DNA from 4 places in the Nonomuraea sp. NPDC049504 genome. Region 4 is predicted to be linked to each of the others. Evidence: riboswitches for the same ligand, from Rfam matches in the RefSeq annotation. Region 4 holds a riboswitch; each other region holds the start of a gene.
What was found. Region 4 has a riboswitch for cyclic di-AMP ahead of AB0K28_RS17140 (CHAP domain-containing protein). Riboswitches for the same ligand answer to the same signal wherever they lie in the genome.
Positions count from the first base shown of each region.

Region 1: it holds a riboswitch for cyclic di-AMP, as region 4 does, so the genes downstream of both, AB0K28_RS35615 (GH25 family lysozyme) here and AB0K28_RS17140 (CHAP domain-containing protein) in region 4, are expected to answer to the same signal.
Region 2: it holds a riboswitch for cyclic di-AMP, as region 4 does, so the genes downstream of both, AB0K28_RS08410 (CHAP domain-containing protein) here and AB0K28_RS17140 (CHAP domain-containing protein) in region 4, are expected to answer to the same signal.
Region 3: it holds a riboswitch for cyclic di-AMP, as region 4 does, so the genes downstream of both, AB0K28_RS16130 (hypothetical protein) here and AB0K28_RS17140 (CHAP domain-containing protein) in region 4, are expected to answer to the same signal.

Region 1 is NZ_JBFAPT010000022.1:172,320-175,954, reverse strand. It holds gene mqo (malate dehydrogenase (quinone)) at 35-1,477, shown strand; cyclic di-AMP (ydaO/yuaA leader) riboswitch at 1,668-1,809, shown strand; gene AB0K28_RS35615 (GH25 family lysozyme) at 1,822-2,550, shown strand; gene AB0K28_RS35610 (SDR family oxidoreductase) at 2,564-3,307, opposite strand; gene AB0K28_RS35605 (HAMP domain-containing sensor histidine kinase) at 3,459-3,635, shown strand, end outside.
Region 2 is NZ_JBFAPT010000003.1:420,877-424,511, forward strand. It holds gene AB0K28_RS08400 (hypothetical protein) at 30-578, opposite strand; gene AB0K28_RS08405 (ABC transporter ATP-binding protein) at 614-1,258, shown strand; gene AB0K28_RS08410 (CHAP domain-containing protein) at 1,321-2,019, opposite strand; cyclic di-AMP (ydaO/yuaA leader) riboswitch at 2,032-2,168, opposite strand; gene AB0K28_RS08415 (Gfo/Idh/MocA family oxidoreductase) at 2,286-3,239, opposite strand; gene AB0K28_RS08420 (aldo/keto reductase) at 3,322-3,635, opposite strand, start outside.
Region 3 is NZ_JBFAPT010000007.1:181,959-185,593, forward strand. It holds gene AB0K28_RS16120 (MDR family MFS transporter) at 1-1,132, shown strand, start outside; gene AB0K28_RS16125 (DUF5302 domain-containing protein) at 1,181-1,381, shown strand; cyclic di-AMP (ydaO/yuaA leader) riboswitch at 1,549-1,689, shown strand; partial or broken gene AB0K28_RS16130 (hypothetical protein) at 1,935-2,360, shown strand; gene AB0K28_RS16135 (alpha/beta hydrolase) at 2,525-3,370, shown strand; gene AB0K28_RS16140 (helix-turn-helix domain-containing protein) at 3,404-3,635, opposite strand, start outside.
Region 4 is NZ_JBFAPT010000008.1:52,319-55,953, reverse strand. It holds gene AB0K28_RS17150 (BlaI/MecI/CopY family transcriptional regulator) at 1-178, opposite strand, end outside; gene AB0K28_RS17145 (class I SAM-dependent methyltransferase) at 318-950, shown strand; gene AB0K28_RS17140 (CHAP domain-containing protein) at 1,046-1,705, opposite strand; cyclic di-AMP (ydaO/yuaA leader) riboswitch at 1,718-1,864, opposite strand; gene AB0K28_RS17135 (hypothetical protein) at 2,303-2,701, shown strand; gene AB0K28_RS17130 (PLP-dependent cysteine synthase family protein) at 2,779-3,635, shown strand, end outside.

The sequences.
Region 1 (3,635 bases), on a different contig from region 4:
GCGAACATGTCATATGAGTTGGAGGTGAGCCGGGATGGGCTACGACGTGGTCCTGGTCGGCGGTGGCATCATGAGCGCCACCCTGGGCGTGCTGCTGCGCCGCGTGCAGCCGGACTGGTCGGTGCTCGTCCTGGAGCGGCTCGACGGCCCCGGCCTGGAGAGCTCGTCGGCCTGGAACAACGCCGGCACCGGGCACGCGGGACTGTGCGAGTTCAACTACACACCGCTCACCGGCGACGGCTCGATCGACGTGGGCGGGGCCATCGCGATCAACGAGCAGTTCCAGCTCTCCCGGCAGCTGTGGGCGAGCCTGGTCGAGGAGGGCACGCTGGGCGATCCTGCGGGGTTCATCCGGCCGGTGCCACACCTCTCCTTCGCCCGGGGCGCGGCCGGGGTCGAGCACCTGCGGCTGCGGCATGCGGCGCTGCGCGATCATCCGCTGTTCGAAGGGCTCGAATTCATCCGCGACCGGGCGGTGATGGCGGAGCTGCTGCCGCTCATGTTCGCCGGTCGGCCCGCCGGTGAGCAGGTGGCGCTGTGCCGTTCTCGCGGCGGCACCGACGTCGACTACGGCGTGCTGACCCGGCGGCTGTTCGCCGCGCTCGAACGTGACGGCGTCGAGGTGCGGACCGGGCACGAGGTGCGCGGGCTCTCCCGTGACCGCAGGTCGTGGCGGTTGCGCGTGTGCGACCTGGCGGGTGCCCGCGACTACGGGGTGCGCGGGTCGTTCGTGTTCCTGGGGGCGGGCGGGGGTACGCTGCCGCTGCTGCAGAGCGCCGGGGTGGCGGAGACGCGGGCGTACGGGGGGTTTCCGATCAGCGGGCGGTTCCTGCGTACGGACCGGGCCGAACTGGTGGCCGGGCACCGCGCCAAGGTCTACAGCCACGCCGAGCCGGGCGCGCCCGCCCTGTCGGTGCCGCATCTCGACACCCGGGTCGTGGACGGGCGGACGTACCTGATGTTCGGGCCCTTCGCCGCGTTCTCGCCGCGCTTCCTCAAACGCGGCAGGCTCACCGACCTGCCGGGATCCGTCACGCCCGGCAACGTCATGACGCTGCTCGGCGCCGCCCGCGCCGAGCCGGCCCTGCTGCGCTACCTGGTCGAGCAGCTCGTGCAGACGCGCGGCGACCGGCTGCGGGCGCTGCGCAGGTTCGTCCCCGAGGCGCGGGCGGAGGACTGGGAGCCGATCACCGCGGGCCAGCGGGTGCAGGTGGTCAAGCCGGTGAACGGGCGCGGGTCGATCGCCGGGTTCGGCACCGAGGTGGTGACGTCGGCCCACGGCGGGCTCGCCGCCCTGCTCGGGGCCTCACCCGGGGCGTCGGCGTCCGTGGCGATCATGCTGGACGTGCTCGGACGTGCCTTCCCCGGCCGGGTGGACGGCTGGCGGCCGGCGTTGCGCGAGCTCGTGCCGTCGTACGGCGCCGCGCCGCCGCCGGAGACCCTCTCGAGGACGGCCAGCACGCTCCGTCTGGAGTGAGTGCCGGAAAACTTTACCCATTTCCGAATCCGCGACGTACACGGGGATTTCGAACCGCTTACCAGGCCAGCGGAGTGAAAGTCCCTTTGGAGTACTTGCAGATACTTTTGCGAATTATGTACTTTTTGCGGGTCGAGGGACCACCGCAGCGCGTGACCTCGCATCTTTGACCGGACCGTACGCCGCCTCCGGCGTACGGCCGCCGAATCCGCGTCCCGCGGAACCGGGGACCCACTTTCCGGGGTGAATCGGACGCCCGCTCATGCGCGTCCGTAGGGCACTTCCAGTCCCGAACCCGTCAGCTAACCCGGTAGGCGGCATGGAAGCAAGGAGTCAACATCCGCATGGCCAAGCTTGCCGAGAACCGCAAGCGCCTCGGACTGGCGCTCGGCGGAGCCGTACTCGCCGCCGTCACCGCCGTCACCGGCACCGCACACGCCTCCACCACCGACCAGGTCGCCCCGCACGAGGCGGCCCAGCACAGCTCCGCCCTGACCTACGGCCTGGACATCTCCCACTACGAGCCGCTGTACGACTGGAGCTCCAGCTCGGCGCAGTTCGGCATCATCAAGGCCACCGAGGGGACCGACTTCGTCGACTCCTCCTTCGCCAGGCACTGGCGGGAGCTCGGCGAGAAGGGCATCGTGCGCGGCGCCTACCACTACGGCCACCCCGCCGACGACCCCATCGCCGACGCCAACCACTTCCTGGCCGCGGTGAACGCCCAGCCCGCCAAGGCCGGTGACCTGCTGGTCCTCGACCTGGAGACGACCGACGGCAAGTCCGTCGCCGAGGTCAACACCTGGGCCAAGGCGTGGCTGTCGTACGTGGAGAACCAGACCGGCACCAAGCCGCTCTTCTACAGCGGCTGGAACTTCGCCGACACCTACGGCCACGGCCTGGCGCAGTACCCGCTCTGGGTCGCCCACTACAGCCGGGCCAAGGGCGCGATCACGCCGCCGGCCGACTGGAAGTCGTGGGCGATCCACCAGTACACGGACGTCCCCATCGACCAGAACGTCTCGGCTCTGACGCCCGACCAGCTCCGCGCCCTGGGCCGCCAGTCCGTCTGACGTCTCGGGCGTGCTACCGGGCGGCGGCCCAGTCGCCGTAGCGAGCCTCGCCGAGCCGCGCCTCCCCCAGCGGCACGAGCGAGTGCTCGCCGAGCTCGCTCCCGAAGTAACGCGCGTGCGGGTCGGTGACCACCTCACGGGGGTCACCGAGCCCCGCCAGCGCCTGCCGGACGAACTCGTCCATCCTGACCCGTTCCGGCCCGGCGACCTCCAGCCGGCCGTTGAGCGGCGTACCCTCCGCGACCTCGCACAGCGCCGCCGCCACGTCGTCCCCGGCGATCGGCTGGAACAGCACCGGCGCGATGCGCACCACTCCCCCGTCGGCGGCCTCGTCCGCGATGCCCTTCACGAACTCGAAGAACTGGGTCGCGTGCACCAGCGAGTACGGGATCCCCGACTTCTCGATCAGCCGCTCCTGCGCGACCTTCGCCCGGAAATATCCGTTATCCGGCATGCGTTCGGTGCCCACGATGGACAACGCGACATGGTGCCCGACCCCCGCCTCAGACTCGGCGGCCAGCAGGTTGCCGGTGGAGGTCTCGAAGAACTCCAGGACGGCGGCCGGTTCGAACGACGGCGCGTTCGACACGTCGACCACCACCTGCGCCCCCTCCAGCGCTTCGGCGAGACCCTCGCCGGTGAGCGTGTTCACCCCGGTGCGCGGCGAGGCCGCCACCGCCTCGTGGCCGTCGCGCGACAGCCTGGTCACCAGCTTCGATCCGATCAGGCCGGTCCCGCCGACCACCACGACCTTCATGACACGCCTCCCCCTCGATCCACCGCATCCTCCCCCCGCCGTCTCCCCCTAAGCCCTCGGGTCGGTAAAGCCGCCCCCTTTCGGTCACAGACCGGAGGGCTGCGCTGTCCTAGCTGGTGACAGGCTCGCTCAGCGCCTGGGGAGGAACCCGATGAGACACGACCACGCCGCCCTGCTCGCGGCCGTCCCGAACCCGTGCCTGGTCATGGCAGGGGACATGACGATCGTGGCGGCCAACCAGCCCTGCCTCGACGCCTGCGGGCGCGAGCAGGACGAGCTGATGGGCATGCCCGTGCGCATCCCGCGCGCCGACGAGCTGCACGAACGG
Region 2 (3,635 bases), on a different contig from region 4:
CCCGCGACTTTTCTTCGCGGCGCCGGACGTCAGGTCTGCGGCCAGGTCAGTGGGGTGGTGAGGGCGTGGAGGGCTTCGCGGGCGTTGCGGCCGGCGCCGGCGGAGACCTCTTTGCCCTCCCTGTCACGGGCGACGGCCAGGACGAGGCCCTCGGCCGGGTCGTGGGCCAGCGTGATCGTGTGGCCGCCGACCAGCAGGGCGTCGGCGGTGGCCGAGCGGTCCTGCTGGGCGTCCTTGCCGAGCAGGACGTGCGCGCCCACCAGCCCGGCGACCGGCTTGCGGTGCCGGCCGAGCAGCACGGGCTCGCCGTACGGGTCGGCGACCTGGCGTACGAGGTCGCCCAGCTTGGACCGCGCGGTCGACAGCCCCACGAGCGGCAGGCCGGTGAGCACCCCGCCCACCCTGGAGAGCGGCACGAGGGCCGCCCACTCCCAGCGCTCGCGGGTGATCATGATGGTCCTGCCGTCCTTGGCCTCCTCCACGAGCCTGCCCCAGCGGGCGCGGGCGTCCTCGACCGCGAAGGGCACCCCCAGCATCGACACCATCTCGTCGTACGACGGCCGCTCACCGTGGATCATCGCCAAATGGTAAGGCGCCTTACAACTTTCCGCAATTGACCGGCTGGGCGGAACCGGGTTACCGTCCCGGGACGCTGGTGAAGCTGCTGTGCGGGCTGCATCGGCCGTCGCGTGGCACGATCCTGGTGGACGGCCGTCCGCTCGGAGACCTCGCGCAGGACGCGTGGCAGGCCAGGGTCGGCGCGGTCTTCCAGGATCACGTCCGCTTCGAGCTCACGGCCGGCGAGACGGTCGGCGTGGGGGATCTCCCCAAGCTGCGCGACCCCGCGGCCGTGGCGGGGGCGCTGGAACGAGCCGACGCCGGCCAGGTGGTCGCCGGGCTGCCTCAGGGACTGGAGACCGAGCTGGGGGAGACGTTCGAGCACGGTGTACGGCTCTCCGGCGGGCAGTGGCAGCGGCTGGCCCTGGCTCGCGGGTCGATGCGGACGGAGCCGTTGCTGCTGGTGCTGGACGAGCCGACCGCCGCGCTGGACGCACCGGCCGAGAGCGCGGTCTTCGCGCGCTACGCCGAGGCGGCCAAGGGCCATCCGGGAGCCGTCACGTTGCTGATCACCCACCGCTTCCCCACCGTGCGGATGGCGGACCTGATCGTCGTCCTCGGCGAAGGCCGGATCGTGCAGTGCGGCACCCACGACCGGCTCAGCCAGATCCCGGGGCCGTACGCCGATCTCCTGACATGACGAACGCGCGCCCCGGGAAGGGGCGCGCGTTCCGCTGTCAGGAAGAGGGACGTGAGGGAAGGTCAGCCGGCGTACTCGGGGTAGCCGTAGCCGACGACCTGCGACTTCGGCCGGACCCGCTCTTCGACCTTGCCGTTGCCGGTGTTGCCTTCGATGGTGGAGATGGTGCCGTCGTGGTTGTCCTTGACGACGAAGCCCACGTGCTGGATGTCGCTCAGGGACTTGCCGCCCTTCCAGGAGAAGAACACCACGGCACCCGGCTTGGCCTCGTGGCCGAAGCGCTGGTTGGCGGCGAACCACTTGGCGTGGGCGACGGTCCAGGCGTCCCAGCCGACCTGCGGGCGGGCGCCGGTCTGCTCGCCGACCCAGGAGACGAACATCGAGCACCAGGCGGCGTTCAGGTAGGCGGCGCGGCTGCCGCCGTCACGGGCGACGGTTTCGGCGGCACGCTGGGAGTTGGCGTACCACTGCTGGAACTTGGTCCCGCCGCCGCTGGCGTTCTCGGAGACGCCCACCTGCGCCCTGGCGACGGCCAGGACCTGGTCGGCGGTGGCGGTGATCTTGGTTTCGTCACGCTCGGCCGCCTTGTGGGCGGCGAGCGCGGTGGCCGGGTGCTTCGCGGCGGTGGCCGCGGCGACGGCGGTGGAGGTGTCGGCGTGGGCCGCGGCGGGGACGCCGAAGGCCGAGGCCAGGACGCCGGCGCCGAGGACGGCGCGGGCGATGGTGCTCTTCGAGACAGCGGTAAGACGATGCTTGGCCATCGAGGGGGTTACTCCTTGCTTCCATGCCGCTTACCGGGTTAGCTGACGGGTTCGGGCGTGGAAGCTGCCCTACGGCACCGAAGTGCCGATTCACCCCAAAGGACATGGGTCCCCGGTTCCGCGCGTGGCGGATTCAGCGGTCACAGGACGATCCTGTGATGTGTCGTGCGATGGTCTGACATAGCCGGACAAACCGGACGTATGCCTCAAGATGTCCCATAAGGTAATACATGAGGCAAGAGGATTACAAATCCATAAAAGTAAAGTCAGCCGAGCTGACTGCGCGCCTCGGCCAGAAGCCCCATCATGGCAAGGGATTCGTCAAGCGGCATGATCGAGGATTCGGTCCTGCCTTCGGCCGCGGCGGCGCGGACTTCGCGGAGCTCTCCGGCGTAACCGTTGTCGGCCGGGTCGAGCACGTGCTCTTCCGGCTCCATCGCCGGCCCGGAGAGGACGATCCGCTGCGGTGCCCAGAACGGTGCCTGGATGTCCGCCCGCATCTGCGTACCTACAACACTGGCCCCGTTCGGGTAATTCCCGAGCAATGAGGTGGCCACGAGAGCGTGCCGCCCGCCGGGGTAACGCAAGACGCCGGCCGCCTCCGCGTCAACGCCGTTCGGGGCCAGGGAGCCGGTGACGTGCAGGCCGGTGGGCATGCCCAGGATGAGCTGGGCCAGCCCGAACGGGTAGATCCCGAGGTCGAGCAGCGCGCCGCCGCCCAGCTCCGGAGCCCACAGGCGGTGCGCCGGGTCGTACGGATGGGCGAAGCCGAAGCTCGCCTGGACCGACCGGATCTCCCCGAAGCGGGGATCTTCCTTGATGCGCCTGATGAGCGGGTTGAACCGCATCCACATGGCCTCCATCAGGAAGACCCCGGCCTCACGGGCCAGCCGCACCATCTTCTCCGCGTCGTCCACGGTCGCGGCCAGCGGCTTCTCGCACAGCACCGCCTTGCCCGCCGCGATGGCGGCGGCGGCGACCTGCAGGTGCTGGGCGTGCGGGGTGGCGACGTAGATCGCGTCCACCGCCGGGTCGGCGCACAGCTCCTCATAGGACCCGTACGCCGACTCGGCGCCCAAATCCGACGCCAGGGTCTGCGCCCTGGCCAGATTCCTGCTTCCCACGGCGGCCACCCGCATGCCGGGCTCCGCCACGATCGCCGCACCCACGGTACGGGCGATGCCGCCGGTGGCGGCTATTCCCCAAGTGAAATCTCGCACGCCGGCGATCGTATACGGAAGGCAAATATGGGCTTATGTCGGTGGTGCCGGAAATATCAGGAATGTCGTTTTGTCACATCCGTCACTCGAACGAGTCGGGGTCGGGCCCGAGCCGCTGCCCCCGGCTGAGCGCCCCGATGGCCGCCAGGTCCTCGGCGTCCAGGATGAAGTCGAAGACGTCGATGTTCTCGGCGATCCGCGCCGGCGTCACCGACTTCGGGATCACCACGTTCCCGAGCTGCAGGTGCCAGCGCAGCACGATCTGCGCCGGCGTCTTGCAGTGCTTGTCGGCCAGCACCCGCAGCGCCGGGTCGTCGAGCAGCCCCCTGCCCTGCCCCAGCGGGCTCCACGCCTCGGTGAGGATGCCGTTGGCCTCGTGGAACTCGCGCATCTGCC
Region 3 (3,635 bases), on a different contig from region 4:
GCTGCTGCCGCTGTCGATCGCGCTGGTCATGGAGATGTTCCCGCCCGGCTCGGGCGGGGCCCGCGTGCAGGGGGCGCTCGGGGGCGTGATGGGGCTGTCGTTCCTGGCGGGGCCGTTCCTGGGCGGGCTGTTCACCGACCACGCGAGCTGGCGCTGGGCGTTCTACGTGAACGTGCCGATCGGCCTCGTGCTGATCGCGATCATCGTGCTGCGGCTGCCGCGCCGGCCCGGCACCGGCGGCGGCAGGCCCGACTACGCCGGCATCGCGGTATTCACCGTGGCCGTCACGTCCCTGCTGCTCGGCCTGACCGAGAAGGGGCTCGACGGTCACACCTGGACCGACGTGGCCGTGGCGGGGCCGATCCTGCTGGCGCTGGTGCTGCTGGCCGTCTTCGTGGCGGTCGAGCGGCGCGCGGCCAGCCCGATCATGCCGATGGAGCTGTTCGCCAACCGGTCGTACACGCTGGTCAACCTCACCTCGTTCGTCACGGCCTTCTGCATGTACGCGGGTGTCGTCTTCCTGCCCCGCTACTTCCAGGAGGCGCTGGGCGTGGCCGCCACCGAGTCGGGGCTGCGGATCTACCCGCTGACGCTGGGCATGGTCGCCGGCAGCGTGCTCATGGGCGCGCTGATGTCGCGGACCGGGCGGTACAAGCCGTGGCTGCTCGTCTCGCCGTTCCTGCTGGTCGCGGGCGCGCTGCTCTGCCTCAACCTGGCGGTGGACAGCCCCGGCCTCGCGGTCGCGCTGTGGATGCTGCCGCTGGGGCTCGGCATGGGGCCGATGCTGTCCGGGCTGACGGTGGCCGCGCAGCAGTCGGTGGAGCCGCGCCACCTCGGCGTCGCCTCGGCGAACCTGGCCTTCTTCCGGCAGATCGGCGGCTCGGTGGCGCTGGCCGTCGGCGGCACGCTCTACACGGCGGAGTTCGCCGCGAGCGTACCCGGGGCGGGTGCCGCAGCCGCGCACGCCTCCGCAGCCGCGCTGGTCGTGCCGTCGCTCGGGGTGGCGGGCGCGGTGATCGCCCTGGTCGCGCTGGTGGCGCTGCCCGACAGGCGGCTCGCGGACCCGGCAGAGCCGGCGGACCGGCCGCCGCGGCGGCCTGAAGACACGGTGGAGGCCGGTTTCGCGTCATGAGCGGGGGCGTGCGAAGCTTTGAGTGTCCCCAACACCATGGAGGTCCTCATGGCGGATACACCGGAGCCGGAAGTCAGCGAAACTCCCGAGGACGAGATGAAGCGCAAGTTCCGCGAAGCGCTGGAGCGCAAGCGCAGCCAGCAGGCGGGCTCGGGCGCGGGTGGCAGGGGCGTCGACCCATCGAAGATTCACGGGGCGCACGGTCCGGCTGCCAATAAGAGATCGTTCAGGCGCAAGAGCGGCGGCTGAGGACTGAATCCTCAGGGGGCACGGCATGCCGTGCCCCCTTTTTGTATGCATTCCCGCTGAAGGTAGATCTTTGTCCGATTCGTGGTGAAACGTTTGCGGGTGTCCGATCCCGTCGTTAGAGTGTTCGCCATTACCAGCCGGTGACCTAGTCCTTACCCAAGACGGACGACCGGCTGGCGCCGAATCCCGAACCATTCGGGAACCGGGGAACCACCCGCATTCGGGGTGAATCCGGCCCGCGCGGCCGGTAGGGCAACTCCACCGCCCGAACCCGTCAGCTAACCCGGTAGGCGTGATGGAGAGGATCACGTATTACATGTTCCAGCGCGTCGTACCCCCAGACCGCTCTTTGACGGCCGCCCGCTGAGCGGCCCCCTTCCCCAGGCTCGTCATTTGCGCTCCGCGTAGCGCCGCGGGGTCCCCCGCCCCGCCGCGCCCCCATCCCCTCGCGCCCGAGCGCAACTCCCCCGTCCCCTCGTGAAGGGTTTGCTGCTTCATGTCTGCTCGTTTCAGCCTGCGTTCCCTCGCCACGCTGACCGCCTGCTGCGTCGGCATGCTGACCTGCGCCAGTACGGCCGCGCACGCCGACACCCCCGACAAAGACAGGAAGATCCTGCTCAAGGGCTCGACCACGGCCTCGTACTTCTGGGACGACGCCTCCGGCCGGGCCGGTGACACCGGGCTGCCGGCCAGCGGCAAGCCCATGCAGAAGGGTCTGGCGGCCAGCCCGAGCTGGCCGCTGATGACCGAGGGTTACGTGGTCTACAAGGGCAAGAAGGCGCCCTTCTTCGTCGGTGACCGCGGGCCGGGCGAGCCCTCCAACCGCGGCATCATGCTCGATCTCGACGCCAAGACGTTCGCCGAGCTGACCGGCGGCAGGTTCAACTCCAGCACGCTCGGTGTGGACGGCGTCGGCGGCCAGGGCCACATCGAGGTCGAGTACGTCATCACCAAGTGGGGCGACGGCGTGGGCAAGAAGAACCACCCGGTCCCGTTCTCGACCGGCGCCTGGTCCAGGCGTGACAGGAACCCGGCGCCCCCGCCCGCCGACCAGGAGCAGGACTCCCAGGCCGGTGGCATCGCCGTACCGGCCGCCCGCTGACGGCTTTACGCCACGTGTACCAGAATGACATTCTGGCCTGCGTGACGACCCGTGTAGCCGCAAACGGCATTGAGATCGCCTATGACAGCTTCGGCGCACCCACAGGGCGGCCGCTCCTCCTGATCATGGGGCTCGGCGCCCAGCTCATCCAGTGGGACGAAGGGTTCTGCCGGCTCCTCGCGGAGCAGGGACACCACGTCGTACGGTTCGACAACCGCGACGCGGGACTGTCCACGCACATCCACGACGCGGGCGTCCCCCAGCCGGGGGCGCCCGCGCCGTATTCGCTGACGGACATGGCCGCCGACACCGCCGCGTTCATGGACGCCATCGGCTGGCCGTCCGCGCACGTCGTGGGCGCCTCGATGGGCGGCATGATCGCCCAGACATTGGCCATCGAGCACCCCGAGCGGGTGCTGACCCTGACCTCCATCATGTCCACGCCGGGACCCGACGTCGCCCCGCCCACCCCCGAGGCGATGACCGCGCTCATGACGCCGCCGCCGGCCGACCGCGCCGGCGTGCTCGACCAGTCGGTGGTGACCTGGTCGACGATCGGCTCACCGGGCTACGAGCTGGACGAGGAGGCCATCAGGGAACGGGCCGGCCTGGCCTACGACCGCTGCTTCGATCCGGCGGGCACGGCCCGGCAGTTCGCGGCGATCAGGGCGTCGGGCGACCGTACGCAGGCGCTGGCCGGCGTCCGCGCCTCCACGCTGGTGATCCACGGCGAGGCCGACCCGCTGATCCCGGCGGCCGGCGGCCGGGCGACGGCGGAGGCGGTGCCGGGGGCGCGGCTGGTGACGTATCCGGGGATGGGGCATGACCTGCCGAAGGCGCTGTGGCCCGACATCGTCGCCGAGATCACCAAGCTGACCGCGTCCTGAACCCTCCGGCTCTGGTCGGCCCGCTGGGGCCGATCAGAGCCGCGCGTGCTTCTCGCGGCAGCGCATGATCTCGTGGACGTTGTCCTCCGCCCACTCGGCCACCACCGAGATCGGCCCGTGCAGCGAGCGCCCGAGGCCGGTCAGCGTGTACTCGACCCGCGGCGGCACCTCCGCGAACACCTCGCGCGTCAGCAGCCCGTCCTGCTCCATCGCCCGCAACGTCTGGGTCAGCACCTTGGGTGTGACCCCGCCGATCCGCGCCCTG
Region 4 (3,635 bases):
GCTGAACGCGCCGCAGGAGGCCTTTCTTGTGAAGCTTGTCCATGACCGTCATGACCGTGGTGTACGCCAGAGTCCTGTCGCCCCGCAGCCGCTCGAGCACATCGCGAACCGGGACAGGTGCATCACACGACCAAATGTGCTCCATGATCGCAGACTCCAGCTCACCGAGACTACGCACCACCACACCCCCAAACCCAGTCTGCTATCTATCGTAGTAGGCCAAGTGGCGGCTCATCGTGTGCGACACCGTCTCCGGCGATTCGGCTGCGGAGGGCGCGGGGACAACTCCATCGTCCGGGGGGAAGGACCTTGCTCCGATGCTCATGAATCGCGTGGAAACGCTCGTCGTCAACAATCCGGCCCGGCGCGCTCTGCAGCGCCTCTACGAAGCACCCCTCCTCGTCAAGCTGGGCGGTCGCACGCCCGGTGGCCGGGTGGCGGAGATCGGCTGCGGCAGCGGGTACGGCACCAAACTGATTCTCGACCAGTTCGGTGCCGCTCATGTCGACGCCGTCGATCTGGATCCCGCGATGGTGCGCCGCGCACGTGTGCGGCTCTCCCGCTACGCCGGACGTGTCCGGCTGGCTCAAGGAGACGCCAACGACCTGCGCTCCGTATTCGGCAGCGACGATTCGAGCTATGACGCGGTCTTCGACTTCGGCATCATCCACCACATCCCCGACTGGCGAACGACTCTGACCGAGATCGGCCGTGTGCTGAAACCTGGCGGACGCCTGTTCTTCGAGGAAGTCACGGCCGCCGCCCTGGCACGCCCGACCTACAGGCACCTGTTCGTCCACCCTGAAGCGGACCGGTTCACCGCTGGGGAATTCCTGGCCGAGCTGGCCCGCCACCACCTGGAGGTTGGCGATCGCTGGGCCACCCGCATCGGTGGCGACTTCCTGTTCGGCGTCGCCCGATACTGCCCTCGGGCGTCTTCCGGTGAGTGATCCGACACTGCGGGGCCCAACACATCAGCGAGCCCGGCCCCGCGTCACAGGGCCGGGCTCGCTGATGTGCGATCAGGGTGAAGGTCTTTGCACGGTCAGGCCCTGTACTGCGGGTAGCCGTAACCGACCACCTGCGACTTGGGCCGGATACGCTCCTCCACCTTGCCGTTGCCGGTGTTGCCCTCGATCGTGGTGATCGTGCCGTTCTGGTTGTCCTTCTTGACCAGGCCCATGTGGTCGATGCTGTTGACGGTCCTGTCGTCCCAGGAGAAGTAGACGACAGCGCCGGGCTTGGCGGTGGTGCCCCAGCGCCCGTTGTCCTGGAACCACTTGGCCCACGTCACGGTGTAGGCGTCCCAGCCGGCCGTCGGGCGGACGCCGGCCTTCTCGCCGACCCAGGAGACGAACATGGCGCACCACGGTGCGTTCGCGTAGGCCTGGACGTTCCCACCGTCACGCTGCACGGTCTCAAGCGCCCGCTGGGACGACATGTACCACTGGTGGAACGGCGTACCGCCACCGGCGGCGTTCTCCGTGATTCCCACCTGCGACTCCGCGATCTTGATCATCGCGTCGGCCGTCGCACGGCCGGCGTTCTGGGTGGCCATCTCAGCAGTCCGGGCACGGTCATCCTGATGATCCGCGGCGAAGGCGGGGGCTCCGGCCAGCACGGCGCCGGCGGTCACAGCCGCCCCGAGCGCGAGTCGGGACGCATTCACCTTGCGCAGGGCAGAGGAAAGGACGGTCTTGGTCATGCTGGGGTTTGCTCCTTGCTTCCATGCCGCCTACCGGGTTAGCTGACGGGTTCGGGCGTGGAAGTGCCCTACTGAAGCGCCTCAGTGAAGCGTTCCGATTCACCCCAAATGACGTTGGGTCCCCGGTTCCGCTGGTCGCGGATTCGGCGGCCGCCTCCACCCGCGGGTCATACATAGGTGCAGGTGGAGCACGGTCTCGGCAATCTGAAGCACGCCGTACGAATGCGGTGGCGCGCCCAGGCCCTTAAAGGTAAGAAAAGTGCATAGAGCGGTGCAAGTCACGTCCGCGAGTCAGTAAGGGGCATGTCACGAGATCCCCTATGTTGCCGGGGTTTCTGCGGCGAATTCTTTACCTTTCGCCCCTTCGACAGCGGCCGAACAGAGTGGCTGGAGTGAAAGCAGAGGAACGATGGGAAGCCAGTGTCCGGCTCGCAGGTCGTGGCTCCAGCACTGCGGGCAGGGCATGGAGTCGCCTCTCCGAGGTCAGAGTCGCATCTCGGCGCTGATAAGACGGGGCGCGCGACGAGGCCACCCGCATCGGCGTGATTACCTAGCGTCAACCAGGAGTGCACGAAGAGTGATGTAGCGTTGTTTTCTGTGATCGCCGTTATCCGCTCATCCAGCTCCACGCGTCACGCGCGTGGGCGCCTCTGGTTTGCGGTGCTCGCGATCGTCGCCGCGTTCCACCTGCTCCTGTGTGGTTTCGGACCGCATGCTCACGACGGTTTGCCGTCGCCTCATCACACGCATGCCATCGCACACGCCGACGGCTCGCCGGATCACAAGGGCGACGACCATCACCATGCGGCATCGTGCCAGAGCCCCGCCGCCCTGTCCTCACCGGACCTGTTCCCGGCCGGCGCCGTCCGGCCGGTGGCCTTGATGGCCGGAGGCGGCGAAGAGCTCACGGCTCGGACAAAGCCCGGCGGCCCGTCCCTGACGGGGTCCTCCTCGGGGGCGTCCCTGCTCACTGTGGTGTGCGTGTCCCGGGTGTAGTCCCGCCCGGCGCGTGCCGGTTCGGCCGCGTCTGCCGTACATCTCCGCATGGCTAACAGTGGCGAGGACTCATCATCATGAACACCATCCATCGGCGTCAGCCTGCCCGGATCTGGGAGGCTGCGCGGCGATCTTCCCTCCCCGGGCTGGTAGGCGGCACGCCCGTGCTGTGGATCCCCCAGCTGTGGGGCGACAGCGAACGCGGCTTCTGGGCCAAGCTCGAAGGGCACAACCCGGGAGGCATCAAGGACCGGCCCGGCCTCTACATGATCGGCCAGGCCCGTAGCCGGGGCGAGCTGAGGCCTGGCGCGCCGATCATCGAATCCACCAGCGGCACGCTGGGCCTGGGGCTCGCGCTGGCAGGCATCGTCTACCGGCACCCGGTCACCCTGGTCAGCGATCCGGGGATGGAACCGCTGATGCACCGGCTGCTCACTGCCTATGGCGCAGGCATCGACACCGTGGCCAGGCCGCACCCAACCGGCGGCTGGCAGCAGGCCCGGCGACAGCGGGTGCTCGAACTCCTGCAGGAGCATCCGGCCGCGTACTGCCCGGACCAGTACCGCAACCCCGACAACGTCAACGCCTACGATGCGCTCGCCCGTGAGCTGGCCGGGCAACTGGGCCACGTGGACCTGCTGGTGTGCAGTGTCGGCACCGGCGGACACAGCGCCGGCGTGTACCGGACACTCCGGCGCCTCTGCCCGTCGGCGCGCCTGGTGGGGGTCGACACGGTCGGCTCCACGATTTTCGGTCAGCCCGCCCGCGACCGGCTGATGCGCGGGCTGGGCAGCAGCATCCACCCGGCCAACGTCGCCTACGACAGCTTCAGCGAGGTCCACTGGGTGGCCCCGGCCGAGGCGGTGTGGGCATGCCGCCGCCTCGCCACCGGCCACTACGCCACCGGAGGGTGGAGCGTGGGCGCGGTCGCGCT